DNA from 3 places in the Oceanobacter sp. ABM4_470 genome. Region 2 is predicted to be linked to each of the others. Evidence: predicted binding sites of a transcription regulator. Region 2 holds the regulator's gene; each other region holds the start of a gene.
The links. The regulator FNR, encoded in region 2, switches genes on or off when oxygen is low (the NO sensors DNR and NnrR bind a similar motif). The targets are predictions, from matches to a motif close to TTGATNTANATCAA.

Region 1 (10,671 bases), 660 kb from region 2:
GCTGTACTGGTGATGGACCTGCGTGGCGAGCAACTCGACAGTGTTGACCTGAATCTGGTGCGCTGTCTGGGGGCTCAAATCGCTCAGGTGCTGGCGACCCAGGTGGTTCCAAATTTCAAAACCCTGTACGCCCGTCCTTATCAGCGTGTGCAGGAAAGCGAGCTGGATGATATCCACGCTGCTATCGAAAAGTGCAATGGCAACAAAACCATGGCAGCCAAGGTGCTGGGGCTGACGCCACGTCAGCTGCGCTACCGTCTGGCCAAGCTGGGTGAAGACGCCAAGGAAGCCGAACTGGCTCATTGATGTAACCTGGCAACTCTTCCGGAAACCGGAGCCTCAGGCTTCGGTCTTCTTCCCCGACGTTGGCTTCTGCCAGCACGCATGTGTATATGAATGTGTGAAGAATGTGAGGGCAAATGGGTGGACCAGGGAGTAAAGGCTGGCTTGAAAGCCGTTGGGCAATCCGTTTTGCAAGCCCTTTAGACGGCCAAACTTCTGTATTTGGTTTTACCTGTATTGGTACTGCTACTGCTGCATTTAACGCTACCACCTCTACTGCTCTTGCTACTGCTACTCAATCACTTGTTTTGCGGCTGTGTTTCTCGGCTCTGTCCGTACGTTTTTCTGTCTGTTAACTCCACTGTCCTCTCCCTCTCATGGCGCTACAAGCTCATGGCGCTACAAGAACGTTATTGAGAAGGCGCTCTTCATCAAAGTGTCATTCCCATGCAGGCACACTCTGCTGATTTGGTCAGAGCGTTACCGGCATGTCCCAGCTTCGTATCAGCATCATCACTGAAACCTACGTTCCCGATGTGAACGGTGTGGCCAACTCCTTGCGCCAATTAATCAGTGCACTGGACCCTGAGCGGTTTCATATTCAGTTAATCCGGACCCGTCCACGTTCTGACTGGAAGCCCGAAATCGAGGAAGTGTGGTGTCGCGGTGTCACCATTCCCATGTACCCCGACCTGCAAATCGGTTTGCCTGCCCCCAATACCATCAGAGATGCCTGGGAGCGTTTTCAGCCGGAATTCGTGTTCATTGCTACGGAAGGCCCTTTGGGTAATTCGGCCCTGAAACTGGCTCGTCAGCGCAATATTCCGGTATTGAGCGCCTTTCACACCAATTTCCATCGTTACAGCAGCTACTACGGCATGGGCTGGATCAAGACCCTGACGCTGAATTGGCTGCGGCGTTTCCATAATCGTACGGCCGGGACACTGGTGCCGTCAGAAGAAGTCGCCCGTTTTCTGCGGCAGTCGCGTTTCAATAATGTGGACGTTCTGCCTCATGGGGTGGATTGCACGCTGTTTCATCCGCGCCGTCGCAGCCCGGCTCTGCGTCAGCAGTGGTTGGGTGGAGGAGATGGCAAGGTAATGCTGTACGTTGGCCGGATTGCCGCTGAAAAGAACATTCCACTGGTGTTAAAGACCTGGAGCGCGTTGAAGCAAAGCCAGCCCAATCTGACGTTGGTGATGGTTGGAGATGGGCCGCTCAAAGCCGAAGTTCAGCAGCAATATCCGCAAGTGATTCTGGCAGGGGTGCAAACCGGTGAGGCACTGGCTCGGCATTATGCGTCTGCTGATCTGTTTGTGTTTCCGAGCCTGACTGAAACCTTTGGGTTGGTGACCCTTGAAGCCATGGCCAGTGGCTTGCCGGTTGTTGCCTTTGATATGGCCGCCGCTCATATGCACGTGACGTCCGGCAAAGATGGCGAACTGGCAGCACCTGATGATGAATCCGGTTTTATTGAAGCCAGCCAGCGAATGCTCGATTCTGATCTGGTCAAGGCCGGTCATCGGGCACGTACTACCGCAGAGGCGATCAGTTGGGAATGCATCGCGGCTGAGTTTGTGGGTCACATTGAACGCCAGCTCGAACGCTGCGATGAACAGAATCGGTTGATTCGTCGCAGAATGGTATGAGGGTTGCAACTCTCTGGATGTATTCCAAGGGGGGAACACCATGTTTGAGTTCAACCGTACCAGCATCGCGCTGCTGCAAAAAATCAAAAAGTTGGCAAAAGAAGAACAAAATTGCGTCATTCATTATGACTCGCCAACGCTCGAGCAGGACCTGAGAACACTGGTAAGAAGCGGGGTTAGTGAGGATTTACTGGCTCTGGTGGAAGAATTTTTGCCGACGACCGAACCCACAGGGCAGGTGCCAACCGGTACCAAAACCTATCGCGGTGCGACTGTCATGATCGACGACCGTGAGCGTATTGGGCCATCGACCCGTGTATACCGTGGTCGTATCGTTAGTGGTTAACGACAATCGTTGTCGTTTTGTGGTGCAGTAAATACCGTTAGCAGACAATCTGTCGTGTTTTGGTGCAAATGACGAGTCTGATAACTATAAAGTCGCTTTTGTACCAATTGTCACAGACAGTTCGTGTAGGCCATCACACCGTACTTGTGTAAACCGTCACAGTGCGGGCGTGGTGCGGCCGTCCTGGCCCATCATCACCTGATAAAACCGGGCCAGTTTCTCTTGCTGGAACCCGTCGATCGTTCACTCATCACACTCTTTTGATGTGTATCAACAGAGCTTCGCCAATTCGTTTCAGCGCCAGAATCCGTTTGATATACGTCAATGGCAACCGCTCGTGCGCTGCTATTGTTAATTCATTGACACGGCCAACACCCTCAAACAACAAAAGACGAGAGGTAACCCACTATGTTTATGGATGAAGTCGTTCTTTCCGGATTGATCATTGTCGGCCTTACCTGCGCCTTTTTTGGCGGTGTTTATATGGCCGTTCGTAAGGATATCCGCAAGCACGGCACAGGCGAATAAGCCGCTGTTCTTGCCAACCTGTTTTCTGCGCTGAGTACCCTTGCCACGGGCCTGACCAGTTTGGTCATGGCCCTTTTTTTGTGTTTTACAGGCACTCCGGTAAGGTCTGATAGCGGCGGGGGCTATCGTGAGGCCGGTTTGGAATTCTCTACTTGAGCACTTTCGAGCCATCCAGCTGATGGCTGGCCAGAATTACTGGCTTGTTGATGCCCATTTCCCGCAACCGTTGCAGCACCTGCTGCAGGTCTGTGCCATCCGGCACCGGGCCAATGCGTACCTTGTGCAGCATTTTCTGGTTTTGCATTTCCGAGTGCAGCTCAACTGGCCAGGCCAGAGGTTTCAGTGATTGCTGCAAGTCGGCCACCTGTTGGCTGGCGCGTGCCTTATCCGACAGCGCGTAAACCTGTACCCAACGCACCTTTTCATTGCCGGGTGGCATCAGTAGCTCAACCTTGACCGGTGCAGTACCGTCCTTGTCGAGACCGATTTTCATGGCGGCGATGTAAGACAGGTCAATGACCCGGCCTTCGTGAAACGGGCCTCGGTCGTTAACGCGCACAACGACGCTTTTGCCATTGTCTGTGCGGGTCACCCGGACATAACTTGGCAGCGGCAGCGTTTTATGGGCTGCGGTGTATTGATACACGTCGTAGATTTCGCCACTGGACGTTGCGTGACCATGAAACTTCATGCCGTACCAGGAGGCGATGCCGCTCTGGTTAAACACCGTCGGGTTGTCCATCACGGTATATTGCTTGCCCAGTACCTTATAGGTAGGGCCATTGCCCATTACCGCCATTGGCTCCTGTTTGGGTGTGGGTTCTGCAACACTGGTGGGGTCGGGGTGTTCAGGCGGGGTAAAGTCGTTCTTGTGCTGATAGCGACTGCTGCAGGCACTCAGTGCCAGCAGCAGTAGGACGGTGAACCAGAGTTTCACGATCGCAGTGCCTCACTCAACTGATAAACCGCCATGGCGTACAGGCGGCTGTGGTTGTAGCGAGTAATCACATAGTAGTTGTATTCACCGAGCCAGAATTCAGCACCGTTTTTGCCAATCAGTTTGACCAGGCTGGCATCGGCATCATCTTCAACGGCTTCTGTTGGTGTCACCCCTTTGGCTTTCAGTTGGGCCACGGTCCACTTCGGCTTGAGGCTGTCGTTGACGGCGTCTTCGTATTGGTCACCGGAAACATGAACCCGCTGAATCACGTCCTCGCCACTTTTCCAGCCGTGACGGTTGAAGTAGTTGGCAACACTGTAGATGGCGTCTGCCGGATTGCCCCACAGGTCACGTTTGCCATCGCCATCGCCATCCACGGCGTAGGCAAGGAAGCTGGTCGGAATAAACTGGCCATAGCCCATGGCGCCTGCGTAGGAGCCTTTCATGGTGGCCGGGTCCATGCCTTCGGTTTCGGCAACGGCAAAGAAGGCTTTCAGCTCGCGCCAGAAGATCGGACGCTTGGGGTAATCGAACGCCAGCGTTGCCAGTGAATCCAGCACCCGGTAGTTGCCTTGACGCTGGCCGTAGTAGGTTTCAACGCCAATGATGGCGGAGATAATGTGCGGTGGCACACCGTATTTTTCTTGCGCACCAGCCAGCAAGTCCTGGTATTTGACCATGAACTCCTTGCCTTGCTGGATGCGTTTCTCGGTCAGGAAGATGTCCTGATAGCGATCCCATTCCATGGTTTTTTCAGCCGGACGGGAAATGGCATCCAATACCGATTGCTGCTTTTTCGACTGTGACAGCCATTGGCGCGCTTCTTCGCGCGGCACCTGATATTCCTTTTCCAGTTCGTCCGCAAACTGCTCGAACTTCGGATGGGTGTCGTAACCTGCGTTGGCAGCGGATACACCGATGACGCTGGCTGCCAAACCCATTCCCATAACCATTTTCTGCAAAGTCTTCATATTGAATCCCTGTGACGCTTTGTTGTTTTAACGCTTGCGGTGGGTTGCCATGGACATGATCAATCCAAAGGCGGCCAGCAAACTGACCACCGAGGTGCCGCCATAACTTACCAATGGTAGTGGGACACCCACGACCGGCAAAATTCCGCTCACCATGCCGATATTTACAAACACATAGATGAAGAAGGTGACCGACAGACTACCGGCCAGCAAGCGCCCGAACAATGTTTCGCAGCGGCTGCTGAGAATCAGGCAGCGCACAATGATCAGGAAATACAGCGCCAGCAGCAGGCAAACGCCAATCAGGCCGAGTTCTTCAGCCAGTACCGCAATGATGAAGTCGGTGTGGCTTTCGGGCAGGAATTCCAGCTGTGACTGGGTGCCCTGCAGGAATCCTTTGCCTTCGATGCCGCCGGAACCAATGGCGGTTTTCGACTGGATGATGTTCCAGCCAGCGCCCAGCGGATCACTTTCCGGATTCAGGAATGTCAGCACCCGCTGCTTCTGGTATCCGTGCATCACAAAGAACCACATGGCCGGTGCGCTGGCGGCTACTAGAGCCACCAGAGTGCCAATCAGTTTCCACGACATGCCAGCAAAAAACAGCACCAGCAAACCGGAGGCTGAAATCAGCAATGAGGTACCGAGGTCGGGCTGTTTGAGAATCATCACGGTGGGCACAAAGATGATCACCGCGGCTTTCAGCAAGTCCAGGATGGTCGGTGGAATCGGCCGACGGGCCATGTACCAGGCTACCGTTAAAGGCAAAATCAGCTTCACCAATTCGGAGGGCTGAAAGCGGGGCAGTCCCGGCAGTGCCAGCCAGCGCTGTGCTCCTTTGGCGCCAACACCGGCCACCAACACACCGGCCAAAGCCGCCAGCGCAATCAGATAGGCCCATGGAGCAACCAGCTGGTAAAAGCGGGGTGGAAACTGGGCGGCGATGATCATGCCCACGGTGCCGATGCCAAAGTGAATGGCCTGACGAATCACCATGGAGCTGCTTTGGCCGCTGCCGCTGTACAGAATCAGCAAGCCGGTGGCACCCAGTAGCACCAGCAGCAGTAACAGAATCAGGTCGAGGTGGACGTGCGCCAATGCTGCACGGCCGCGTTTGTAACCCGCCAGTGAGCCGGTTTCCAGAGTGCGTGAAAAATCCGATGACTTCACTCGCCTTCGCCTCCACCAAGGTACAAGTTAATCAGTGCCTGAGAAATCGGCGCTGATGTACGGCCTGCGGATTCGCCGTTTTCAACGATCACTGCGACCGCAATTTGTGGGTCGTCGACCGGAGAGAAGGCCACAAACAAGGCGTGGTCACGCAGACGCTCGCGCAGGGCTTCGGAGTCGTACTCGGCATCCTGGGCAATACCCACCACCTGTGCGGTACCGGTTTTACCCGCAATCGGGTGTTCCAGTTTGCGCAGCAGCGCACGGGCGGTGCCGTGGGTGCCTTCGACAACGTTTTGCATGGCGTTGAACATACGATCCCAGTTTTTCTCGTTGTTCAGCACCACATCTGGCGGGGTTGTGCTTTCGTCGATGGTAGTATCGCCACTGTGGCTTAGCATCAGGCGCGGGGCGACCCACTTGCCACGGTTTGCCATCACGGCAGTGGCGGTGGCCAGCTGTAGTGGTGTGGCCTGCATATAGCCCTGACCGATGCCGAGGTTGACGGTGTCTCCGGCGTACCAGTGCGAACGACGAGTTGCCTGTTTCCACTCTCGTCCCGGCAGCAGGCCTGAATAGGTGTTGTCGACATCGAGCGCGGTACGTTGGCCAAAGCCGAAACCTTGCAGGAACGGATGAATCCGGTCGATGCCCATCTTCACGGCCATGTCGTAGAAATAGACGTCGCAGGATTCAACGATGGCGCGCTTCAGATCTACCTTGCCATGGCCTTGACGCTTCCAGTCCCGGTACACTCGTTCGCTATTAGGCAGCTGGAAGGAGCCGTAGTCGTTGATGGTCTGGCTCCAGCTGGCAACGCCCATGTCGACAACGCCGAGGCCGAGGAATGGCTTGAGCGTGGAGGCTGGTGGGTATCGGCCCCGAATCGAGCGGTCGAATAGCGGTAGGTCGGGGTTGTCGCGCAGGGCGTTGTAATCCTTGTGCGATATGCCGGTGACAAACAGGTTGGGATCAAAGCCGGGGTTGCTGTACATGGTCAGAATACCGCCGGTTTTCACTTCAATGGCCACCACAGCACCACGGCGCCCCTCCATCAACTGACTGGCCAGACGCTGCATGCGGGCGTCCAGGTGCAGGGTGATGTCCTCTCCCGGGGTGGGATCAACCTGCTCCAGTACGCGGGTGATGCGGCCACGGGCATTGGTTTCGACTTTCTGATAGCCGGGTTCACCGTGGAGGTCGCTTTCGTAGTGCTTCTCGACACCCAGCTTGCCAATATAACGGCTGGCGCTGTAGCGGCGTTCGGTATCCGGGTCTGCATCCAGCTGGTTTTGTTCGCGCTGGTTGATACGGCCAACATAACCCAGCACATGGGCGAAGGTTTCCCCTTGCGGGTAGTGACGCACCAGCTGTGCTTCAACGTCGACGCCTGGCAGGTAGTTGCGGTTAACCATGACCTTGGCGATTTCGTCCTCGGTCAGCTTGTGGCGCACCACCACCGGGTCGTAAGGGCGTCGGCGCAATTCACGGCGCCGCTCAAATTGCTCGCGGTCGCGCTCGCTGACACCAATCAGGTCATCAAGGAAGTTCAGCGTTTCTTCGATGTCGGGGACTTTCTCCGGCACCAGTGTGACGCTGTAGGTTGGCACATTTTCGGCCAACAGTTCGCCGTTGCGGTCGTAAATCAGGCCTCGTTTGGGTGCCAGAGGCTGAATTTTGATGCGATTGTTTTCCGACAGGTTCTGATACTTGTCGTAGAGGGTGATCTGCAGATGCGCCATTCGCCATCCCAGACCCGCCAGCATCAGGGTGATAACGATTGCGAGAATGATGGCGCGGGAGCGAAACAGCCTGATTTCAGCCGATTTGTCGCGAAAGGATTGCTCCCACATGCTTGCCTCATTTGTGGTACGGATGACCCTGTAGCAGGGTCCATGCACGATATATCTGTTCTGCTACAACCACCCGCACCAGTGGGTGCGGCAACGTCAGGCTGGATAGCGACCAACGTTTGCGTGCCATTTGCAGCAGTTCCGGGTGAATGCCGTCTGGTCCGCCGACGATCAGGGCGACGTCGTGACCGTCCATTCGCCATTGTTTCAGTTCATCGGCGAGCTGTTCGGTAGACCAGGGCTTTCCTTTAACATCAAGCGCCAGCAGAAGTTCCTGCGGTCTCAAGGCTTTACGCAGGGCGTCAGCCTCTTGCTGCATGGCTTTTTCCTTGCTGCTGCTCTTGCTGCGGTGGCCTGGTGCAATTTCCACCAGTTCCAACGCGCAGTCTGCCGGTAACCGCTTGGCGTATTCCTGATAGCCTTCGGTTACCCAGGAGGGCATCTTCTGGCCTACCGCCAGCAGGCGGATTTTCATTCCTGAGCGGTTCCCTTGCCGGCGTCGGCAGGTTCACCCCAGAGGCGTTCCAGGTCGTAGAACTGACGAGCCTGATCGGTCATGACGTGGACCACCACGTCGATCAGGTCGATCAGTACCCAATCGGAAGAGGAGCGGCCTTCGGTGCCGTTTGGACGCAGGCCGGCATCCTTGGTTTTTTCTTCAACGTTACCGGCAACGGCGCTGACGTGGCGGCTGGAAGTACCCGTGGCGATCACCATCCAGTCGGTCACGGAGGTACGACCGCGTACGTCCAGAACGGTGATATCTTTGGCCTTCATATCATCCAGCGCGTCAATAACCAGATCTTTGATTTGTTCGGTTTGCATTCGTTGTTTATCGATAAAGTTGTTGTTGAGTAAGGTACTCCAGCACGGAGTCTGGAGTGAGGAACCGAACATTGTCGCCTTTTGACAGGGCTTTTCGCAAGCCTGTGGCAGAAATGTCGAGTCCCGGCAGTGTTTGTTGGCAAATGGAGCCGTGGTCGGAGGCTAATAATTCCTCCAGAGTGGCACGGCGTTTATGCCATTGCTGGGATTGCCATGGCGCCAGCGGCTGGCTGTCGCCAGGGCGGCTGATGACCAGCAGGTTGGCCATCTTGAGAATGTCGTCGCAACGGTGCCAGCGGTCGAAGCTGAACCAGGCGTCGGTGCCCATCGCCCAGGTAAAAGAGACTCCCGGATGTTCCTGACGCAGCACTTCCAGCGTAATGGCGCTGTAGCTGCATTCGGGGCGTTGCAGTTCGATATCGCTGACGTCGATGCCATCGAGTCCGGCGGTGGCCAACTGCAACATGGCCAGCCGCTGTTCGCTGCTGGCTTGCGGGCTTGGACGGTGCGGCGGAATGCGGTTGGGCATCAGCAACACCTTGTCGAAACCGGCGTCACGCAGTTGCAGGGCAATACGCAGGTGACCAACGTGCACCGGGTCGAAAGTGCCGCCGAGAATGGCCCAATGGGCCGACGGCGCGCTTGCAGCCGTCATTATTTGCGCACTTCCCCGTTGCCGAAGACCACGTATTTTTGTGAGGTCAGGCCATCCAGACCCACCGGGCCCCGGGCGTGGATCTTGTCGGTGGAAATGCCAATTTCAGCGCCCAGACCGTATTCAAAGCCGTCGGCAAAGCGAGTCGAGGCGTTGATCATGACGGAAGCGGAATCGACTTCGGTCAGGAAACGACGGGTCAGGCTGTAGTTTTCGGTGATGATGGCGTCGGTGTGGTGGGAGCCATGACGGTTGATATGACGAATGGCTTCGTCGATATCGGCCACCACTTTTACCGCCAGAATCGGCGCCAGGTATTCGGTGTCCCAGTCTTCGTCGGTGGCAACCTTCATGCTGGAAACGATGGCGCGGGATTGTTCGCACCCGCGCAGTTCCACACCCAGGCCACTGTAGGCATCGGCCAGTTCCGGCAGGATGTCGGCCGCCACTTGCTGGTGCACCAGCAGGGTTTCCATGGTGTTGCAGGTACCGTAGCGATGGGTCTTGGCATTAATAGCGATGTTCATCGCCTTGGCCTTGTCGGCGGCGGCGTCGATAAACACGTGGCAAATGCCATCCAGATGCTTGATGACCGGCACGCGGGCATCGTTGCTGATGCGCTCAATCAGGCCTTTGCCGCCACGGGGTACGATTACGTCGACGTAGTCCGGCATGGTGATCAGCTCACCAACGGCAGCGCGGTCGGTGGTTGCAACCACCTGTACGGTGGTTTCCGGCAAACCGGCGGCTTTCAGACCGGCGCTGATGCAACCCGCCAGGAAGCGGTTGCTGGCGATGGACTCGGAGCCGCCACGCAAAATGGTGGCATTGCCGGACTTCAGACACAGGCTGGCGGCTTCGATGGTGACGTTGGGGCGGCTTTCATAAATGATGCCGATAACGCCCAGTGGCACGCGCATTTTGCCGACCTGAATGCCGCTTGGGCGGTATTTCAGGTCGGTGATTTCGCCAATCGGGTCGGGCAGGGATGCGACCTGTTCCAGACCTTCGATCATGGTGTCGATGCGCGGGTCGGTCAGTTCCAGACGGTCCAGCAAAGCGGCGTCGAGCCCTTTCTGGCGGCCGTTTTCGAGGTCTTCAACATTGGCCTGACGCAAGGCTTCGCGTTGTTCACGAATGTTGTTGGCAATGGCCAGCAGTGCCTTGTTCTTGTTGCTGGTGGAAGCACGGGCAATCTTGGTGGCGGCTTCGCGAGCCTGTTGGCCCAGCTCCAGCATGTATTGGCTTACATCCATTATTACACCTGATCGGTCAAAATCGCGTTGAGTCGCGGATACAAAAGTGGACTAGTATACATGAGGGGCGGCGACAGGTAACGCGCAGTGCACGTGCAAATCCGCGGCGGATTTCAGGCCACCCCGAAGGTGGAATTCAACATCAGATCCGGCCGTTGTCTGTTAATAGAACGGGCGATCAAACGGGTAACCAAGG
Region 2 (10,671 bases):
GGGCGACGCTGAGTCACGAAGCTAATTTGCAGGCCTGATGGGTCAAGTCAAAAATTAGCGACACAGAGTCAGCAATGCCGGGTCATCCCCTTCGGGCGCGGCCTGCAAGCCGCCAGAGTGGGTTTGGCGAATTTGGAAAGGACCCGCAGGACTCGCGCAGCGCTGTGCTGAGTTATTCTGAGGGTCCCAGGGTGTCTTGCGGATCAAGACATCGACATGGATACAACTACAGGAGATACGGTTTTGTTGTTTAAGCCGTCTGCATGGATCGCCGGGCTGATGCTGATGTCAGCCTCCGCGCTAGGAAGCGTAGAATTGTCAGGTGCCGCCAGTATTGCCATGCCGCTGACTGAGCAGGCCCTGAGTGAAGTGAATTCCGTCACCGGAGCAGAGACCCTGAGGGTCAAGGAGGTTGCCGAACTCGGCGATGACAACCTCTGGCGCACGGTTTCCTACTATTCCTTCCGTATCAATGACAAGGTCGCAGCGCGGGACTATTCCAGCTTCCGCATCGGCTTTAACGACTTCTATTCCGACCTGTCTCTGGATTTTGCCCGCACCCTGACTGCCGAAGGCCGTGAATACAACGTGTCTAACGATGCCGTGCAGCAGCGCTCCATGGGAGGCGGGGACGACTTTTACACCGAAAGCAGTGAGTTGGTGTTCTCACTGCCGAAACTGGCACCGGGCAGCCTGGTTGAATTCCAGTTCACCCGACAGCAAGTGGCTTCCCGTGTGCCAGGGCTTGTTACTCGAGTCAGCACCCCCGTTTGGTATCAGCCGCAGGTTGCCAATGATGGCTACCGCACCGACCCAGTGGGTTACTACCACTATGAAATCCGGGTGCCGGACGACATCAAACTGAACAACCACACAACGGTTTCCGGTTTGCCAAAGCCCAGCGAAAAGAAAGCCGACGGCATCCGCAGTTATCAGTGGGAATGGCACAACCCGACAACGGTGCGACTGGAAGAGGGTATGCCAGCCGCTTTCAAACTGATGCCTTATATCTATTCATCCAACCAGACGCGTTGGACCGAGTTTCAGCAGTGGGCCGCCGAACTCTACATTCCCACGGAAGACATGATTGCGTCAGTCGCCGATCTGGTCGCTGGCCTCGAGTTGCCGGAGCAACCGACCGACGAAGACAAGGTCAAGGCGGTGTATGCCTGGGTAGAAAATAACATCCGCTACGTATACGCTCACCTTGGCCGTGGTGGTTATACCCCGCATTCACCAACAGAAACCCTCGCTAATGGCTATGGCGACTGCAAGGATCAGGCGCTGCTGGTGCAGTCGATGTTGGCCGCGCTGGGCGTGAAATCCAATCCGGTATTGATTCAAACCCGTTCCGCCGGAGAAACCTACACCGGCCAGGTCAGTAATATCTTCAATCACATCTTTGTGATGGTGCCGGGCAACAAGCAGCACGACACCATATGGCTGGACACCACTGGAGACAACAGCCTGTACCCGGGGGCATCCGCTGGTTTTGAAGGTCAGCCTGCGTTGATTGTTGCCAAGGGTGAGTCCTTGCAGGAACTGTCGCTGGGGATGGATAACCATGCCAGCCTGGCGCTGCATTATGCACTCAACGAGCAGCGCAAACTGACGCTGGATGTGAAGGTGACCTACCAGGGCATGGCGGAGCAGAGCATGCGCTCCTGGTACCAATACACCAGCCCGAAAAATCGCCTCGAAGGGCTGAAAAGCTATTTCGAAACACTCTACATGGACAACGGCCAGTACCGCATCGATGTGGATGTTGAAAATGCCGATTCGCTGTTCGAACCCTTTGCAACCAAGGCAACCTTCCACTTCAAACAAGCCATCGCCAAGGGTGAAAACATCACCATTGTGGGTAACACCCGTCAGCTGATGGCCATGTTCGGCCTGTATAACTCGCTGCCCGACCCAACCGATCGTTTGCTGCCATTTCAGGGCAACCTGGACCTGAGTGCTGATATGACGGTGTCGGTAGAAGTGCCCGACGGTTATCGGCCATTGGTGGTCAAGGAATGGGAATCTGCCAACACCAACCTGTTTGAGATGACCACCCACGTTGCCGATGATTTTGGCGGCTTGAGCGTTGAAGCCAGCTTCCAACCGATGGAGCTGAGCAGCACGGATTACCAGACGTTCTACCAGCAAATTGAAGATCTGATGAATCAGAACGGATTTTTACTGACATTGTTCAACGAAAGCGCTTTCCCACAAGCGCCGATGGTTGTCGATAGCAAAGCACTGCAGGAAGCCGGTGGCCACACGGTACAGCAAGTTAGGGAACTGCTGGACCAGGGCGACTTTGGCAATGCGCTGATGGTGGCGGAAAGCATGCTGGACGAGACCGACGACAGCGATCGATCGATCGCCAACCGCAGCAACGGTGAGCTTTGGTACCTGTTAGGTACCGCCGCGGGTATGGAAGGTGACTTTGATCGTTCTGATGCCGCCTATCTGCGCGCCAGCGAACTCGGCTATCAGTATCAGGAGCGTTAAGATGAAGTTGCTGATGATGATCCTGGCCGCTGTGCTGGTTGGCGGCTGTATGAAAAGTACAGGCCTGAAACCCACAGAAGATTTGGCCTTTCACACCGACTCTACGTTGCCGGGTTCCGTGAACCTGAGCATGGCGCAGGCCCTTGTGGCGCAACTGGAGGCCGCAGAATCCCCACAGGAAACCCGCGATATTGCCACTCGTGCGCTGGAGCACTTTACCGTAGCACGTCAGTATCTGCCGCACAGTACGGCGGTTCTGGATGGCCAATACCGCATGCAATTCGTTCTGGATAGCATGAACTTGCAGGCCTCGGAGCAGCTGGAGCAGTACTATTTGGCGCTACCGGAGTTCGCCCGTTTGGACTACACGCCACCGGAGTACATTGATGCCATGCAACTGCTCCTGAACGGTGCGGACAATCCGGCGGTGATGCAGCTATTGCAGAAGACTATTCGGGAAGGGCGCGGCGCAGAGCGCATCTGGGTATTTCTGGCCAACTTGCTGACCATGGATAAACACTCGAACCTGGCGCTGTTCTCTTTCAAGCAGATCAAGAATCTGGATGGCGATCCAAACCTGCAGGCGCGTAAGGCAATGGCGCTGGATGATCTGGCTTGGCAGGGAAGTTGTGGCTATGAAAACAAGGATTACCTGCTGAAAGCCGCGACCTTGTATTCGAAAGCCGCTGCGGCCTCTGACAACGCCGAATACTATCTCGACGCTGCCAGACTGTACCGCGACAGCGGCCGTTACAAGCTGGCTCGTCACGCCGCCAATAAAGCCAACTCGCTCGAAGAAACCGTCGACAGTCTGGTGTTCTTGCAGGAACTGGCGGTGGCCAGCAACGACTATGGCGCTGCCGCGCGTTGGCTGGATCGCCTGGAAGAAGGCTACCCGGGTGCGGTTGACCCGCTGTATGCCGCCATGTCGATGATGGCTGATGAGCACGATTCTCGCGCGATGAAATACCTTGAGAACTATCCGGGCGAACTGGAAGGTAAACCCTTCTTACTGGGGCTGGCGGTTAAACAGTGGCTGGTTGCGATTATGAGCGGTAAGAAGAACTTTGCGCCGCTGGTAGAAAACAGTGGCTACGCTAACGACTGGCAGTTACTGATTGGACAGTATCTGGATGCCAACGAAGCCAACACCGACTTGATCGATATGGCATCGAACGGCTGTGAGAAAACCGAAGCCTATTTTTATACGGCGTATCAGTACTGGAAAAAAGGCAAACGAAGCAGTGCCCGCAAGTACCTGAAAGCGGTGTCCAAACAGCCAGCGGTAACCTACATCGAGTGGGAGCTGGTGGATCTGTTGCTGCCACGCATTCGCTAAACGTCTGTCCCTCTATGACGTGATCTTTTTTGGAGCGAGCCCGGCGCTTGCTCGCCTTTCATTCTAACGTCTGATTCTAACCCCAGGTTTGGGCTTTTGATTGGCCCAAGACTTTCCGCACCTTAATTTGCGCCAGATCAATCCCTGTTGTGCAGATAGCGCATGTGTTTACTAGAGTTAATAGAATCCTGATGAATCCGAACGGTATCGGCCAAAACGCGATAGCACGGATTATCAGATGGCTCCCGTTAGCATGAGAATCCGTTTATGTCGTGGTTTGGTTTTGGCGCATCCGCAGAAAAAAAGCAGTCCCAGCAGGCTGGTGAGCAAGATGTTCGGGTCTACCAGTGCAGTAGCTCTCAGATAGATGCCGGGGTACTGGCCAACCAGCTGGCGTTTCGGCAGGGCAATAGCAAGCTGGTGATTGCCTATGTGTCGCCACACCTTGATCTTGAAACCACCCTCGGCAGGCTCAAACAGGCAATGCCGTTTGCCGAGCGGGTGGTGGGTATCATGACCGCTGGTGAGCTAAGCAGTTGTGGCGGTAGCCTGTATCACGACGCTGACGGCAGTTGGGACAACATAGTGCTGCAGAGCTTTAGTCCCACCGTGTTCAGCGACGTGTCCATCCAGTTGGTACCATTGCACTGTGAAGACATGCAGTCCGGCGCTATTCGCTACGACCGTGATCAGCGGGTAGCGATGATCCGCTCTGAAATCGACAAGCTGTCGGTTCCTTTCGCCATCAACGCCCAAGACAGTCTGGCGCTGACCTTCTTTGATGGCCTGACCGCCTCGGAAAGTTTCTTTATGCAGGCCCTGTATGCCAGTGGTCGCTTCCCTTGCTACTTTGTGGGCGGCTCGGCAGGGGGCAAGCTGGATTTTCAGAGTGCGCTGATTTACGACGGCGACCGTATTGCTCGTAACGCTGCCATGGTGATTTTCGTCAAGCTGGCGGCGGACGTACGGTATGGCATCGTCAAATCCCATAATTTTGAAGCAACGGCGACGTCTTTTGTAATCGCCGAGGCCGATGTTCATACGCGCACAGTCCATTCGGTACTGCGGGAAACCGACCATGCGATTATTCCGTTTGTCGACGCTCTGTGCGAACAACTGCATTGCACACGGGATGGGCTTGAAGCGGCGCTGGGCAAACAGTCGTTTGCGGTGAAGATAGGCGGTGAGCTGTTTATTCGTTCCATCGCCGCCATTGATCTGGAATCAGGCTCGGTCAGCTTTTTCTGCGATCTCGATTTCGGTGATGAGCTAATGCTGGTCAGGCCGATGGACTTTGCGGGCACCACCCATAGTGCGTTTAACCGCATGATGAGTGGCAAACCCGGACGACCGATTGCCATGCTGGCCAATGATTGCATCCTGCGGCGTTTGAACAACGCCGACAATCTGTCTCGGGTTACCGAGTTCAAGGACATTCCGGTGGCCGGATTTTCCACCTTCGGTGAATTGCTGGGTGTGCATATGAACCAGACACTGACTGCGCTGTGTCTGTTTCGGGTGCCACAGGGTGCCAAATTCAGTGATGAATATGCCGACAACTTCGCGCTTCATTATGCCCAATTCCGTGAGTATTACCTGCAAATGCAGATTAACAGCTTGCAGCGCATCAATAGTTTACAGAATACGCTAGTAGAATATCTTGGTGAGTATCGTTCGCTGTTGCATACCATTGTTGCCAGCTTTGACAAGGTGTCAGACTACGCAGAGCAAACGGGCACCATCCTGACCGATGTGCAGCAGAAGTTTCTGGGTTTTTCCAATGACATTGAACAGCAAAGTGCCGAGCGTGAGCAGCTTCATTCCACCGTGGGCACGCTGCGCAGCAACTCTGAGGAAGTGCTGAAAATCCTGTCGGCCATCTCGGGAATTGCTGATCAAACCAACCTGTTGGCGCTTAACGCGGCGATTGAAGCAGCTCGGGCAGGGGAGGCAGGGCGTGGGTTTGCTGTTGTAGCCGATGAAGTGCGTCAGCTCTCGCATACAACCCAGGATAGCCTCAATAAAACCGGCGATACCATCAACGCCGTTACCGGTTCCATTGGCTCCATTCAGGAAGCCATTGCTCATACGGAAGAGTTTCTTGGGCGTATCTCAGGCGGCAGCCAGATGCTCAGTGGCGAGCTGGCCAGTTTGGTGAGTTCGTCGTTGGAAGCCGGCAAGCAGGTTAGCGACTCGACCGGATATATCAACAGCATGATGGAAAACATGTCGCGCATTGATCAGGACGTAGAAGCTATTCAGACCCTGCGTTCCTTACAGCGAAAGTAGCGGTCGAAATGAAAAAGGCAGTGCCCAGGGAGGGGCACTGCCTTTTCAATAGCATCACACGAAGGGTTATTCCGTTTCGCACTCGGAATTGTCAACCAGACCGGCCATTTCCAGCAGCTGATCCATATCGGCGATGATGATTTCCTTACCTTGGGTTTCGATCAGGCCATTCTTCTGAAAGCGCGTGAATACGCGGCTGATGGTTTCCACGGCCAGACCCAGATAGTTACTGATATCAACACGGGACATCGGCAAGCGGTAGTGGGTGGCACTGAAGCCTCGGCGGGCGTAGCGGTTGGAAATATCCATCAGGAAAGATGCAACGCGCTCTTCTGCATTTTTCTTGCTCAGTAGCAGCATCATGTTCTGGTCGTGACGAATCTCGCTGCCCATGGTACGCATCAGCTGCTTGCGCAAGTCTGGCAGTTCATCGGTCAGGGTTTCAAGCTGGTGTACCGGAATCTCACAGACAGTGGTAGTTTCCAGCGCCTTGGCCGTCAGCGGGTAGTTGCCGCCATCGTAGCCTGCCAGGCCAATCAATTCACTGGCCAGATGGAAGCCGGTAATTTGCTCTTCGCCATTGCTGGCGAGGGTGTAGGTTTTCAGCGCGCCAGTACGAACGGCAAACACAGACTGAAACTCATCGCCTTGCTGGAACAACAGCTGGCCTTTCTGAATTGGGCGGCCGCGGCGAATGATATCGTCCAGACGTTCCATATCGCTGTCGCTGAGCGACAGAGGCAAGCACAAGGCATTAAGGGAGCAGGTTTGGCAGTGAGGCTGATTGCCACGCAGCGGTGGGTGAGCAATAGAGTTCGTTTTCATAGTGAGTACCGTTACTGGCCTAAGCGCCAGATCCATCTGACTTGAACCGCATATGGTCTTGTCGGACAGTCCGACTGTCAAGTTGGATATTGTCAGTGCCAAATCGCCCAGAGGGTCCAGAGGCCATATCCAACCAGCAGTGCGCCAGCCAGTTGCTTTATAGATTTCAGATTCAAAAACGTGCTGATGGATCGGGCCGCCAGCGAGCTGGCAAATAGCGCAGGCAGGGTACCCAATCCAAAAAATAACATGCTCAACATGCCCATGACGGGATCACCGTTGGCGGCGACCCAGCTCAAGGTGCTGTAGATCAAGCCGCAGGGCAGTAAGCCCCAGAGCATTCCCAGCAGTAATCGGCTGGGGGTATCTTGTTTGGTTAACAGCGCACCGGTGGCAGGTTGGATTCGTTTCCACAGGTGTTGACCGGCTTGTTCAAAATGGGTGAGCCACATCAGCCAACGGCCAACATACAAGCCCATCAGAACCAATAACACCCCGGCCAGACTGCGCATCACCAGCATCATTTCGGTCTGCAGCTGTTGCAGCCACAAACCTACCACCGAAACAACACCGCCAAAAATGATATAGGTCGTGATTCGGCCCAGATTAAAGGCGAAAACATTCAAAAATGGCGATTTTCCCGGCTGGCTGCCAATCGCAGCGCCAATACCACCACACATGACCAGGCAGTGCGACGAACCAAACAGACCGAGCAGCAGTGCCGTGAGTAACGATAGCGGTTCGGTCATGGCTTGGGGCCGGAGTCCGGATTGTCCGATGCAGGTCCTTTCGAAGAGTCGCGGTAGGGCGTTTGCGGTTCGTCGTCATCGAACAGGATCTTGTGAGCGGGGGATTCCAGGTCGTCAAACTGACCGGCTTTGACCGCCCAGAAAAAAATACTGACGGCGATGCCGAGCAGCACAATCGAGAGCGGAACCAGAATGTAGATAATATCCATCGCAGTTATCCGAAGAGAAACTCGTATTTATGTTGGGCTGCCGTTGCTCAGGCAGTGCCAGATTTTGTTGTTGATTTCGTTGCTGATTTTATGGGTGATTCCATCGCTGTCACAGCTGCTGGAGCCTGTTTTGACGGTATTCGCCCCAATCGCAGGGCATTGCCAACCACCAGTAGTGAGCTGAACGACATACCAATGGCAGCGGCCCATGGCGGTACATAGCCCATGGCGGCAACCGGTAGGGCAATCAGGTTGTAGCCCAGTGCCCAGCCAATATTTTGTTTGATGATAGCGCGGGTGCGGCGAGCAGTCTCAATGGCACTGACCAGCACGTCCAGTTGGCCGCCTGTCAGTAATGCGTCGGCGTTGGTCTTGGCCAGATCGGTTGCTTCGCTGACGGCAATGGCAATGTTGGCGGCCGCCAGTACCGGTACGTCGTTAATGCCGTCGCCAACCATCAGGACGGTTTCGCCACGGGATTGCCACTCTTTGACTTGCACCAGCTTTTGCTCCGGGCTCAGCCCGGTAGCTACAGCATCCATCTTCAAGGCTGTCGCCATGTCGGTGCCTGAAGTGCTGGGATCACCGGTTAGCAGGGCGGTTTTGATGCCATGCTGCTGCAAACCGTTGATCAACGTTGCGGCCGATTTACGCAAACTGTCGCCCAAGCAAATCCAGCCCAGTGGCTGTTGTTCGCAGGACAGCAGCAGCCATTGTCCATGGGGGTGGCTACTGGGCATAGCCGGAGGCTGTTGGCAGGCGAAGTCAGCACGGCCAAGGCGGACGGTTTTCTGTTGGCCATCGGTGTGCCAAATTCCCTGTATGCCAAAGCCGGTGGTCTGCTCAATATCGGTAACCTGAGCGGCCTGGCGTTTGCGGAAGGCCCGCGCAATTGGGTGGCTGCTGGCTTGTTCAAGCCCGGCGGCAATGGCCAGAACCTGTTCGCGAGATAATTCAACCAGCGGCTCCACCGCTTCGATGCTGAGCTTGCCATGAGTCAGTGTGCCGGTTTTGTCGAACACCACCCGGTCGATGCCGGGCAGGGCCTCCAGTACGTGGCCACGGCTGATCAACAGACCTTGTTCGCGCAGGGCGGCGGTGGCCGCGGTCAGGGCAGTAGGCGTTGCCAGCGACAAGGCGCACGGGCAGGTGACCACCAGCAGAGACAGGGCAATAAAGAAAGCGTGATCGTTGCCTTGCCACCACCAGAATGCAAACACACTGCTGGTGATAACAAGCACGGCGGCCACAAAGTAACTGGATACGCGGTCGGCAATCAACGCGGCTTTGGGTTTCTCTTGCTGGGCCCGGTCCATCAGTCGAACGATGGTCGACAGCTGCGCTTCGGCACCGGTGGCGGTTACTTTCATCACCAATGGTGATTCGACGTTGACCGTGCCGCCAATCAGCCGATCACCGATCTTCTTGTTGATGGGCAGGTACTCGCCAGTCAGCGCGGCTTCGTCCACCGGGCTTTGGCCGTGAACCACCATGCCATCGGCAGGAATCGATGCGCCGGGTTTGATCAGCAGCAGATCGTCCAGCTGGATATCTTCTGCGGCAATGACGGTTTGCTGTTCAAGCTGGGTGGCGGATTCAACCTTGAGTGCCACGTTCGGCAGCAGCGTCAGCAGGTTGTTGCCGGATTTGCCCATTTTGTGGCGCGCCCGCATTTCCAGAAATCGCCCCAACAACAGCAGGAAGGTAAACATGCACACGGAGTCAAAATAGACCTCCTTGCCCTGATTGAAGGTGCTCCAGATGCTGGCGCAGAAAGCCAGGAAGATGGCCAGCGATACCGGCACGTCCATGGTCAGATGGCGGGTTTTGAGGTCGCGGATGGCGGCTGCAAAAAATGGCCGTGCCGAATAAAGCACTACTGGTAAGCTCAGTACCATGGAGGCCATTCGCATGAACACTTCGTATTGCGGCGCCATGCCAGCATAGAGCGGTACCGCCAGCATCATTACTTGCATCATGCCGATACCGGCAACGGCCAGTCGTCGAATGGCGCGCTTGCTTTCTGCCGCGCGGCTGGCTTCTTCGGAGGTGGCTGAAAATGGCGAGGCCCGATAGCCCAGTCGATAGATCAGTTCCATCAGGCTGGAGACCGGTAAGGCATCAAGTGACCAGCTCACGACAAGGCGGTGGTTGGACAGATTCAGGGTGGCACTGGCGATGGCGTCGTGGGCTTGCAACCGGTGTTCAATCAGCCAGCCACAGGCGGCGCAGCTGATGCCGTCGATCACCAGTGTGGCCTCGACGTTGCCATCGGGTAGGTGCGCCAGAAAGCGACGCTGCATGGCCTCGCTGTCATAGAGGGTGAGCGTGTCGCGGGCGGCCAGATCGTCGTGTTCAACGTCGGCAGGCGACAGCTCCGGCAGTTCGGTGCGATGGCGGTAGTAGTCTTTCAGACCGCTGGCAACGATGGTTTCTGCCACGGCCTTGCAGCCGGGGCAGCACATCAGTTGGCGCTGGCCATCAATCTCGGTGGCCCAGCGTTCGCCTTCCTGCTTGCTGGTGGCTTCACCGCAATGGAAACAGGAGTAAGTAGACTGGTTCATTTTGCGATCAGGGTGATGACCTGGCCGTCGCTGAGGTTTTCAGTGGCACGTACTCGCCAGCCCTGATCCGGGCTTTGCAGCCAGATATGGCGACGGGAAGGCAAATCCACTTCGGCTGCACCCACATACAGGCCGTCGGCTATGCGTTGCAGTAGTACATCGGCATCGCGGTCCTGAAGGGTCGGGTGAATCAGTCG
Region 3 (10,671 bases), 1.1 Mb from region 2:
GCTAGCGGTGTTGCTGGGTCGAGCCGATCTGAGTGTGCCAACAGAGCTGTATCAGGAGCGCTTTGAAGATATTCGTATTCCGGCCATTGCCCGGGTACAGCCAGCACAACTATTGAAACAGCGGCCGGATATTCTGGCCGCCGAAGTGACCTTGCAGCAGCGTCATCAGAGCGTGTATCTGGCTGAAGCCGATCGTTGGCCCAGCCTGAGCCTGAGTGCCTCGTTGTCGCCACAGGATTTGCTCAATCTGGTGGATTGGAGCTTCTCGCTGGGGCAGTCGTTGTCGATGACGCTGTTTGATGGCGGTGCGACTACCGCGGCGATTGAAAGCGCCGAAGTGAACAAGGAACTGGCGCGGGTGCAATACCGTGAAACCGTGATCAGCGCCATGCAGGAAGTGCTGGAAGCCCTGGACGGAGTGGATGTTGAACATCGACGTACCGAACTGGCAGAAGAGACCCTCAGCAATAACGACCACTTGCTGGATGTAGCGCGCTTGCTGTGGGAGACCGGTGAGAGTGACTTCGACGACCTGCTCAGTTCCCAGCGTAGTTACATCAGCGCGGTGGACTCATTGGCCAGTCAGCGACTGACCAATCTGCAAGCCCTGATTGAGCTGTACGGTGCGTTAGGCATGGCTCCGCAATCGACCGTCAGATAATTCATTGACGGTGAATATGTCAGTGCCTCTGGCGGTTTTGCTGCTGGCGGTTGCTGACTGTTTTTCAATTATTGCTGCGTTCCGTGGCGAATCGACGCGGAATCAGCGAGAATAGCGGCCAAATTCTGCTCACTGCGTCAGCGCGCGGTGAGTTGACGTAGCGAATTCCCAAGACAAAGCGATCGAATGGCCAGCCAATTCCAGAACGAAGTCCAGCGTCGTCGTACGTTCGGCATTATTTCTCACCCGGATGCGGGTAAAACCACCATCACCGAAAAGCTGCTGCTGTTCGGGAATGCGATTCAGCTCGCCGGTACCGTAAAGGGCAAGAAAACCGGCCGTATGGCAACTTCCGACTGGATGCAGATGGAGCAGGACCGTGGTATCTCTATCACCACCTCGGTGATGCAGTTCCCATACCGTGAGCGGATGGTGAACCTGCTGGACACCCCCGGACACGAAGACTTCTCGGAAGATACCTACCGTACCCTGACCGCGGTTGACTCTGTGTTGATGGTGATTGACGGCGCCAAGGGTGTAGAAGACCGGACCATCAAGCTGATGGACGTATGTCGTCTGCGTGATACACCGATCTTCACCTTCATCAACAAGATGGACCGTGAAGTCCGTGACCACATTGAAGTGATGGACGAGATCGAAACCGTCCTGAAAATCAAATGTGCACCAGTGACCTGGCCGATTGGCATGGGTAAGGCCTTCAAGGGCATCTACGACCTGCGCACCGACATCATTCACGTGTTCAAGCAAGGCCAGGCCAGCGTGGTGCCGGACGACATCCAGATCAAGGGTCTGGATTCCCCGGAAGCCATCGAACTGTTGGGCCAGAGCCTGATTGATGACGTGCAGGAAGAAATCGAATTGGTACAGGCAGCCAGCCACGAGTTCGACCTTGACGAATACCTGCGCGGCGAACTGACGCCAGTGTTCTTCGGTACCGCATTGGCCAACTTTGGCGTGCGTGAAATGCTCAACTACTTCGTTGAGTGGGCACCGGCACCGATTGCCCGTCAGACCAAGGAGCGTGAAGTTCCACCGACGGAAGAGAAATTCAGCGGCTTTATCTTCAAGATCCAGGCGAACATGGACCCGAAACACCGCGACCGCATTGCCTTTATGCGCGTTTGTTCCGGCTCCTACACCAAGGGCATGAAGATGAAGCACACCCGCATCGGCAAGGACATCAAGATTGCCGACGCGGTGACCTTCCTGGCGGGCGACCGCTCGGCGGTAGAAGAAGCTATCTCCGGTGACATCATTGGTTTGCACAACCACGGCACCATTCAGATTGGCGATACCTTTACCCAGGGCGAAGATTTGCAGTTCACTGGTATTCCGCACTTTGCGCCAGAACTGTTCAAGCGTGTGCGCCTGAAAGACCCATTGAAGATGAAGCAGCTGCAAAAAGGTTTGCAGCAGCTGTCGGAAGAGGGGGCTACCCAGCTATTTATGCCACTGAACAACAACGACCTGATTCTGGGCGCTGTGGGTGTGCTGCAGTTTGACGTGGTTCAGCAGCGTTTGCGCGACGAATACAAAGTGGAATGTCAGTACGAACCCGTCAGTGTGGCGACCGCCCGCTGGGTGTACTGTGACGACGAGCGCAAACTGGAAGAATTCCGTCGCAAGGGCGGTGAGAACCTCGCCATCGACGGTGGCGGTCACCTGACCTACATTGCGCCAACGCGTGTGAACCTGAGCCTGACCGAAGAACGTTGGCCAGACATTCAGTTCCGCGCCACCCGCGAGCACTGATCCGGCGTCATTCTGACCTGCTGCCAGTCCGGCCGGGGCTGGCAAGCGCCAAAAGCTCAACTAGGCTTCTTTCTGTAACGTTATAAAAGAAGGAGTTTGCCTATGTTGAGCTTTTTTATTGTTGGTATCTGCGCCACGGCGGCACTGTGCCTGGGAATGTACGTGCTGTTGCAGCGTCGGGTGCTGGATGAGCAAATGATGATGGACGACGCCAAAGGCTATTTGCTGATTGGCTGCGTGCTGTTTTCGTTTGCGGTCAGTGCGACCAGTTTCTACGTCGGTCAGTTGGCCGGTTTTGACCAGAACGACGAAACCGCTACCCTGATGGCGCTGGCGATTCTGATCGACGTGATGACCGGTTTGTTATCGCTGATTTTCGGTTTGCAGCGAATGCGCGAGCCGGAGCATTACTGATACCGGCTTTTGTTCCGCTGTTCGGGTACGTTTCTGCTTTGTTTGTTTGGGGCAGGGCGCTCAGCGATCAGGTTGAGCCTCTGTCCTGTCTCTTCGACGCTTCTCACCAGAGCGTTATCAAACCGTACTTTGCGGTGGTCGTGTTCGGCGTATTAAAAGGCCACGGGTTGGCTTGTTTGGCGCCATATGACTTCTTTCGAAATTAATCTGAAATAAACAGGACAAAGATAAAACCTTGGTGTAGTATTTGCGCCCCGTTATGAAAATATGAAAACGCGGCACATTCTGTTACCAATGGGTAACGCACCGGATTCACAGCGTACTGTTGCATTAAAATTGCACAAGCAGTTGCGACTGTAATTACCGTCCTGTAGAATGCCGCCCTCTTTTCTGATCAACATGCCCTTAAAGGCGAGAAATTGATGAAAACTTACAGCGCAAAACCCGAAGCCGTAAAACGTGAGTGGTTTGTAGTTGATGCAGCTGATCAGACGCTGGGTCGCCTGGCTACCGAAGTGGCTCGCCGTTTGAGAGGCAAGCACAAGCCAGAATACACTCCTCACGTAGATACCGGCGATTACATCGTTGTTATCAACGCAGAAAAAATCAAAGTTACCGGCAAGAAAGCCAGTGACAAGATGTACTACCGTCACACTGGTTACCCAGGTGGCCTGAAGTCTATCAACTTTGAAAAGCTGATCGACTACAAGCCTCAGGACGTAATCGAGTTCGCGGTTAAAGGCATGCTGCCAAAGAATCCTTTGGGTCGTGCCATGTTCAAGAAAATGAAAGTTTACGCAGGTAGCGAGCATCCTCATACTGCTCAGCAGCCTCAAGAACTGAAGCTGGGAGAATAATCATGGCCGTGACTCAATACTGCGGTACTGGTCGTCGCAAGACTTCTACCGCTCGCGTTTTCTTGCGCCCGGGTACTGGTTCTATCACCATCAACAAGCGTTCCCTGGACGAATACTTCGGCCGTGAAACTGCTCGTATGGTTGTGCGTCAGCCTCTGGAACTGACTGAAAGCCTGGAAAAATTCGACGTTATCGTAAATGTTTGCGGTGGCGGCGGTAACGGCCAGGCTGGTGCTATCCGTCACGGTATCACCCGTGCTCTGATGCAATACGATGAGACTCTGCGTCCATCTCTGCGTGCTGCGGGTTACGTTACTCGTGATGCTCGTGAAGTTGAGCGTAAGAAAGTGGGTCTGCGTAAAGCACGTAAGAAGCCACAGTTCTCCAAGCGTTAATATTTCTTATTATCGCTACAAAAAGAAGCGTCCCTTGGCCTATGTCAATGGACGCTTTTTTTATGCCTTCGCACCCCCCGTCTGCTACCTCTTGATGGTTGTTTAGCCAACTATAATTCCATTACTATGGGCGCCGCTCTGCAATCTGTGCTGTGGTCCGAACTCTGTGTCTCTCAACAGGTTGGTAAAGACCTCGCGGCAGAAAAAGAATATTAAAAGATGGGAGAAATCGTGATGAGTCAAGACGGCGTTAATAAAGGTCGCCGCACCCTATTGGTGGGCGCGACCTCAGCTGTCGGCGCGGTTGGTGCTGGCTTTCTTGCTGTGCCCTTCGTTGGTTCCTGGATGCCAAGTGAGAAAGCGAAAGCTGCCGGCGCTCCAGCAAAAATCGACGTCAGCAAGGTAGGCGCGGGCGCTATGGTAACCGCAGAATGGCGCGGTAAGCCGGTATATGTTGCTCGCCGCACCGATGAAATGCTGGGTAAGTTGGAAGGTTTGGCCGGTCGTTTGAAGGACCCGGACAACGCCAACAAGGAACAACAACCTGACTATGCTGACAACGTATACCGTTCCCGCAAACCTGAGCTGATCGTTGTTCTGGGGGTGTGCACACACCTGGGCTGTGCCCCTAAATATCACCCGGAAGTGAAACCGGAGCCGTTCGATCCTAACTGGCAGGGCGGTTGGTTTTGCCCTTGTCATGGCTCGCGTTTCGACCTGTCTGGCCGTGTTTTCAGCGGCTCCCCCGCTTCAGACAACCTGGTGATTCCACCATACATGTACGAAGACGATAACGTCATCGTTGTTGGTGTAGACGAGGAGACCGCCTGATGAGCAACAACAAGAATTCCCTCATGGGCTGGATTGATGACCGCCTGCCGGTTACCCAGACCTACGAAAAGCATATGTCGAAGTACTATGCTCCGAAGAACTTCAACTTCTGGTACTTCTTCGGCGTACTGTCGATGCTGATGCTGGCGAACCAGATCCTGACTGGTATCTGGCTGACCATGCAGTTTACGCCAAGTGCCGAAGCCGCGTTTGCCTCCGTTGAATACATCATGCGTGATGTGGAATGGGGTTGGTTGATTCGCTACATGCACTCCACCGGCGCGACCTTCTTCTTTATTGCTGTGTACCTGCACATGATGCGGGCGCTGTTGTACGGGTCTTACCAGAAGCCGCGCGAGTTGATCTGGATTTTCGGTATGCTGATCTACCTGGCACTGATGGCCGAAGCCTTTATGGGCTACGTACTGCCATGGGGTCAGATGTCCTACTGGGGTGCGCAGGTAATTATCTCGCTGTTCTCGGTATTGCCATACGGCGACCTGCTGACCGAATGGATTCGTGGTGACTTCCTGATTTCCGGTGCCACCCTGAACCGCTTCTTTGCCCTGCACGTCATTGCTGTACCGCTGGTGATCGTGATGCTGGTGGTGGTTCACCTGCTGGCGCTGCACGAAGTGGGTTCCAACAACCCGGACGGCGTCGACATCAAAAAACTGAAAGACGAAAACGGCAAGCCTCTGGACGGCGTACCGTTCCACCCTTACTACACCGTGCACGATATGGTGGGTATCGTGGTATTCCTGATGGTGTTCTGTACCGTACTGTTCTTCTTCCCTGAAGGCGGCGGTTTCATGCTGGAATACGCCAACTTTGAACCGGCCAACGGTTTGAAAACTCCGGAACACATTGCCCCGGTTTGGTACTTCGGTGCGTTCTACGCCATCTTGCGTGCGGTACCGGACAAACTGCTGGGTGTGGCCGCCATGGGCGGTGCGATTGCGGTTCTGTTTGTGCTGCCGTGGCTGGATCGCAGCCCTGTTCGTAGCTGGCGTTACAAAGGTTGGATCAGCAAGATCTACCTGGTCATCTTCGGTATTAACTTCGTACTGCTGACCTGGTTGGGTACCCAGCCAGCGACCGAAACACTGACCCTGGTTGCTCAGGTTGCGTCCGTGATCTACTTCGGTTTCTTCATCGGTATGCCGTTCTACACCCGAATGGAAAAGACCAAGCCAGTTCCAGAGCGCGTAACAGGGGGCCACTAATGAAAAAGATTTTCGCATTGATCGCTGCCGTATTGCCGTCTCTGGCAATCGCAGCCGGTGCTGGCGTCCCGCTGGACGAGCACCGTACCGACTTGACCGACAAGGCATCGCTGCAACGTGGTGCCCAGACGTTCATGAACTATTGCATGGGATGTCACTCTCTTGAACATGCGCGTTATAACCGCATCGCCAAGGATCTGGACATTCCGGAAGCCATGATGATGGAACACCTGGTGTTCGATACCGATAAGAAGTTCGGTGATCTGGCCACCATTGGTATGCAGCAGGAAGACTCCAAGCGTTGGTTTGGTGCCACGCCGCCAGACCTGACACTGGTTGCCCGTGTACGCCGTCCGGACTGGTTGTACACCTATCTGCGCAGTTTCTACGAAGACCCTAGCCGTCCATGGGGCGTCAACAATGTGGTCTTCAAGGACGTGGGTATGCCGCATGTTCTGGCTGATTTGCAAGGTGTCCAGAAGCTGGGTACTGCGGATGTGACTGTCGGCTATGACACTCTGACTGGTCAACCGATCACGGAAGAGCAGGAACATACGCTGTATATTGCAGAAGAAGGCACTCTGACAGCAGAAGAATACGACGATTTGGTCTTCGATCTGGTAAACTTCATGACCTATGTAGCCGAGCCGATCGCTGTAGAGCGTGAACGCCTGGGTTGGTGGGTATTGTTGTTCCTGGCGATTTTCTTCGTACCGGTATACCTGCTGAACAAGGAAATGTGGCGCGATATCAAATAATCGCTGTTCACTTCCCGAAGTTAGCCTGGCCGTTCTGCGGCCGGGCTATCTTTGTTTTTAGATAATTGATTTTTTAGCAAGCGAGGACACTATGGGGGTTGTAGCCAAGCGCTCTACCATGACGTTTTATTCCGATGCCACGGATCACTTCAGCCACCGCGTACGTATCGTACTGGCTGAAAAAGGTGTAGCCGTGGAAATCCTGGATGTCGATCCGAACAATCTGCCGGAAGATCTGACGTCTCTGAACCCGTACAACAGCCTGCCAACGCTGGTGGATCGTGATCTGACTCTGTACGAAGATCCGAACATCATGATGGAGTACCTGGACGAGCGTTTCCCGCATCCTCCGCTGCTGCCTGTTTACCCTGTTGCCCGTGCCGAGAGCCGTCTGTGGATCAAGCGCATTGAAAAGGATTGGGGCGGTCTGATCGACACCATCCTGAAAGGCAACGAAGGCGTTGAAGAAGCGCGTAAGGAACTGACCGACAACCTGGTTGGCATTGCGCCGATCTTCGCTGAAATGCCGTACTTCATGAGCGAAGACTTCTCCATCGTTGATTGCTGCGTTGCACCAATCCTGTGGCGTTTGCCGGTTCTGGGCATCGAACTGCCAGAAAAACAGTGCAAGCCACTGCTGCAATACATGGAGCGTCTGTTCGATCGTGAATCGTTCCAGGCTTCCCTGACTGAAGCAGAACGGGAAATGCGCGACTGATGAGTACCATGACCCCAAGCAGACCATACCTGGTACGTGCCCTGAACGAGTGGATTCTCGATAACCAGTGCACGCCTTACGTACTCGTGGATGCATCGCTTGCTGGGGTCCAGGTACCTCAGGACTACGTCAATCAGGGCCAGATTGTGCTGAACGTCAGCCCGGTCGCGGTGCAAAACCTGCTGATTGATAACGACGGCATCTCGTTTAACGCCCGCTTCGGCGGCGTGCCTATGTCGGTCTATGTACCGACGGTTGCTATCCTGGCGATTTACGCCAAGGAAAACGGCCAGGGCATGGTGTTTGGAACCGAAGCCGGTGCGCCGGACCCGGATGATCCAACGCCAACCAAAACCGAGCCGGAAGCCGATGAACCGGCGCCGTCAACGTCTGGACGACCTTCGCTGAAAGTCGTCAAGTAATCCCGAGAACGCCCGGCCCGCAAGGTCCGGGCGTTTTTGTTGGTGGCGAGCCTGTTTGCTGTTCGCCCCATTGCCAACGCTGAGCTGAATCAAACAAAGGATTCAGAATCGAGCCTCAAATCCCGACTTTCCTGACTCCAGCCTGCCATTGCGCTGTGGCTGTCTACTCTTTGAATTATTGCATTCAAGGAGAGGCATGCTGCCATGTCCATTCAGAAAAAACTGGTCTTTACCCTGGTGTTTACCATTCTGGCGTTTGCCGTGGTGTTGTCCTGGTTTTCCTACAACCGCAACGTATCGGCGGTTGAACAGCGGGTGCTGAAGGAGCAGCAGCAGGCGCTCTCGAAAGTGGTCAGCATGCTGGAAGTGACCGACGGCATCATGAGCGAGCGAGTGGTCAGCTCGATGAAACTGCTGAAAGAGCGTGGCATGGCGCTGGGCGCTGCGGAGCTGGGCGAAACCATCAGTGTGAACGGCACACGCGCCAACGACGTGTATCTGGGCAATATGGCACTGGCCAATAATTTTGCCTTGGTCGATAGCCTGACCGAAGTGATGGGGGGCACGGCGACCATCTTTTCCAAACAGGGCGACGACTTCATTCGGATTTCCACCAACGTGATGAAGGAAGGCAAGCGTGCTATTGGCACCCGATTGGCTCCCGGTGGCAAGGCCATGGCGGCCATTCGTCAGGGCAAGGCCTATTACGGCGAAGTGGATATTCTGGGTAAACCTTACCTGACGGCGTACGAGCCTTTGGTCAATTCCCGTGGCGAGGTCATTGGCATCTGGTACGTGGGTTACTCGGCCGACCTGAAATCCCTCGGGGCCGCGTTGGCAGACCTGAGCATTCTGGATAAGGGCTTTGTCGCCCTGCTGGACGGCAAAGGCGCTGTCCGATTGCATACCCAAAGTGTCAACACAGACACCATTGAACAGGCGCTGGCAGGTGAATCCGGCTGGCAGGTCAGAACCGAAGCCTTTGCCCCGTGGGGCTACGGCATTGCTCTGGGCACCGACACCCGTGAAACCGCGGCCATGGTGCGAGCCGCAGTGATGGAAGGACTGGCGGGATTGTTGGGCTTGTTGGTAGTGCTGGGTGTGGTGGTGTTCACCATGATTCAGAAAGTGGTGATGCGACCGCTGCTGCACCGCATTCGTACCATTCAGGAAATGGCCGATGGGGAAGGGGATTTGACCCGCCGCTTCAACTCCGGCCGTGATGATGAATTTGGCACCATGGCCAACGAATTTGACCGCCTGCTGGATCGTTTGCAGGCCACCATGAAGAGCGTTGCATCCGAGTCTGCCAAGGTACGTCAGGTGACCGCCAAGCTGGGCGGCATGGCTGACAGCCTCAATGCCAACCAGCTGGAGCAGGCGGACCAGACCAAAAATGTGGCGTCTGCTGCCCATGAATTGTCGATGACCGCGTCAGAAGTGGCGGGCACCACCGGCCGGGCACAGGACACCACCTCGATGGCGTTGAAGCAGGTACAGGAAGGCGCGACGCTGTTGCAGACAGCTTGTGAGCGCATTCAGTCCCAGGCCTCCAGCATTGAAGAGTCGGAACGGGCGGTGGAACAACTGGCTGCTGACAGCGCCAGCATTTCGACCGTGCTGGATGTGATTCGCAACATTGCCGAGCAAACCAATTTGCTGGCATTGAACGCCGCGATTGAAGCTGCACGGGCAGGGGAGCAAGGCCGCGGATTTGCGGTGGTGGCCGATGAAGTACGTTCGCTGGCCAGCCGAACCCAGCAGTCGACTGAAGAGATCAACGACATGGTCGCCAAGCTGCAGAAACAAGGTCAGCACGCCACCGAATTGATGCAAACCAATCGCGCCGAATCGTCTGAAAATGCCTCCATGACGGCGCAGGTCAGCAATACCTTTGCGCAAGTGGTGGATGCCATGGCCAGCCTCAGTCATGCCAATGCCGAAATCGCCAACTCAACCCGCGAGCAGGGGCAGGTGACGGAAAGTATGTCGCAAAACATCGAATCCATTTCCCACGCCAGCGACCGCAACAGTCAACTGGCGCAAGATACCCAGGCCGCTTGTGAAGAGTTGTCTTCAGTAGTGCGCTTGCTGGAGTCTCAGATCGGTCAGTACAAACTCAACTGACGCGGTTATTCGCCGTCTTGCTGGACTTTCTTGCGAGCATTGGCCCACGGGTCAGTGCTCGCGCCGTTTGTTGAGCCTTGGTTAGAGATATAGTTTGAGCTGCGGTTAGAGTTGTCGTTTGAGCTCGTGCGACCAGACTGCCCGGACGTAACCCGGCGACGTTCCATATTGCGTTGATTACCGAATGGCTTGCCGCCATGAGGGCGCTTGTTGTGTGCCGCGCTGCGGCGCTCACGCTTTTGCTGTTCCTGCTCTGCGTCTTCCAGCGACAGTTCCTGTGGTTCACCAACCTGCTGATGAGCTGGAATCACCCGATCCCGCGGCGACTGCTTGAACTGTTCGGAAGACGGGTTCGGCAGGTTCTTGTAGCGATACAGATAAAACACCTCGACCTTTTCACGCGCCCAAGTGGTCTTCTTCAAAAACTTCACGCTGGCCATAATGGTCGGGTTGGTCTTGAAACAGTTGATGTTCAGATACGCGAACAGA

Region 1: a site for FNR is predicted at 2,538-2,551, ahead of ccoM (cytochrome c oxidase subunit CcoM). Genes of this name have one in related genera too.
Region 3: a site for FNR is predicted at 4,135-4,148, ahead of petA (ubiquinol-cytochrome c reductase iron-sulfur subunit). Genes of this name have one in related genera too.

The regions. Positions count from the first base shown of each region.
Region 1 is NZ_JBSWTR010000001.1:435,117-445,787, forward strand. Features, by position in the region: gene ACXADJ_RS01920 (helix-turn-helix domain-containing protein) at 1-306, shown strand, start outside; gene ACXADJ_RS01925 (glycosyltransferase family 4 protein) at 771-1,931, shown strand; gene ACXADJ_RS01930 (hypothetical protein) at 1,972-2,277, shown strand; gene ccoM (cytochrome c oxidase subunit CcoM) at 2,686-2,805, shown strand; gene ACXADJ_RS01940 (septal ring lytic transglycosylase RlpA family protein) at 2,954-3,742, opposite strand; gene mltB (lytic murein transglycosylase B) at 3,739-4,716, opposite strand; gene rodA (rod shape-determining protein RodA) at 4,744-5,886, opposite strand; gene mrdA (penicillin-binding protein 2) at 5,883-7,739, opposite strand; gene rlmH (23S rRNA (pseudouridine(1915)-N(3))-methyltransferase RlmH) at 7,747-8,214, opposite strand; gene rsfS (ribosome silencing factor) at 8,211-8,564, opposite strand; gene nadD (nicotinate-nucleotide adenylyltransferase) at 8,572-9,219, opposite strand; gene ACXADJ_RS01975 (glutamate-5-semialdehyde dehydrogenase) at 9,219-10,475, opposite strand; gene ACXADJ_RS01980 (GGDEF domain-containing protein) at 10,563-10,671, shown strand, end outside.
Region 2 is NZ_JBSWTR010000001.1:1,095,091-1,105,761, forward strand. Features, by position in the region: gene ACXADJ_RS04800 (DUF3857 domain-containing transglutaminase family protein) at 217-2,499, shown strand; gene ACXADJ_RS04805 (tetratricopeptide repeat protein) at 2,501-3,838, shown strand; gene ACXADJ_RS04810 (methyl-accepting chemotaxis protein) at 4,106-6,127, shown strand; gene fnr (fumarate/nitrate reduction transcriptional regulator Fnr) at 6,194-6,952, opposite strand; gene ACXADJ_RS04820 (sulfite exporter TauE/SafE family protein) at 7,045-7,701, opposite strand; gene ccoS (cbb3-type cytochrome oxidase assembly protein CcoS) at 7,698-7,910, opposite strand; gene ACXADJ_RS04830 (heavy metal translocating P-type ATPase) at 7,958-10,474, opposite strand; gene ACXADJ_RS04835 (FixH family protein) at 10,471-10,671, opposite strand, start outside.
Region 3 is NZ_JBSWTR010000001.1:26,706-37,376, forward strand. Features, by position in the region: gene ACXADJ_RS00120 (TolC family protein) at 1-661, shown strand, start outside; gene ACXADJ_RS00125 (peptide chain release factor 3) at 848-2,434, shown strand; gene ACXADJ_RS00130 (hypothetical protein) at 2,537-2,848, shown strand; gene rplM (50S ribosomal protein L13) at 3,271-3,705, shown strand; gene rpsI (30S ribosomal protein S9) at 3,708-4,100, shown strand; gene petA (ubiquinol-cytochrome c reductase iron-sulfur subunit) at 4,335-4,931, shown strand; gene ACXADJ_RS00150 (cytochrome b) at 4,931-6,157, shown strand; gene ACXADJ_RS00155 (cytochrome c1) at 6,157-6,915, shown strand; gene sspA (stringent starvation protein SspA) at 7,007-7,633, shown strand; gene ACXADJ_RS00165 (ClpXP protease specificity-enhancing factor) at 7,642-8,055, shown strand; gene ACXADJ_RS00170 (methyl-accepting chemotaxis protein) at 8,260-10,182, shown strand; gene ACXADJ_RS00175 (VF530 family protein) at 10,188-10,671, opposite strand, start outside.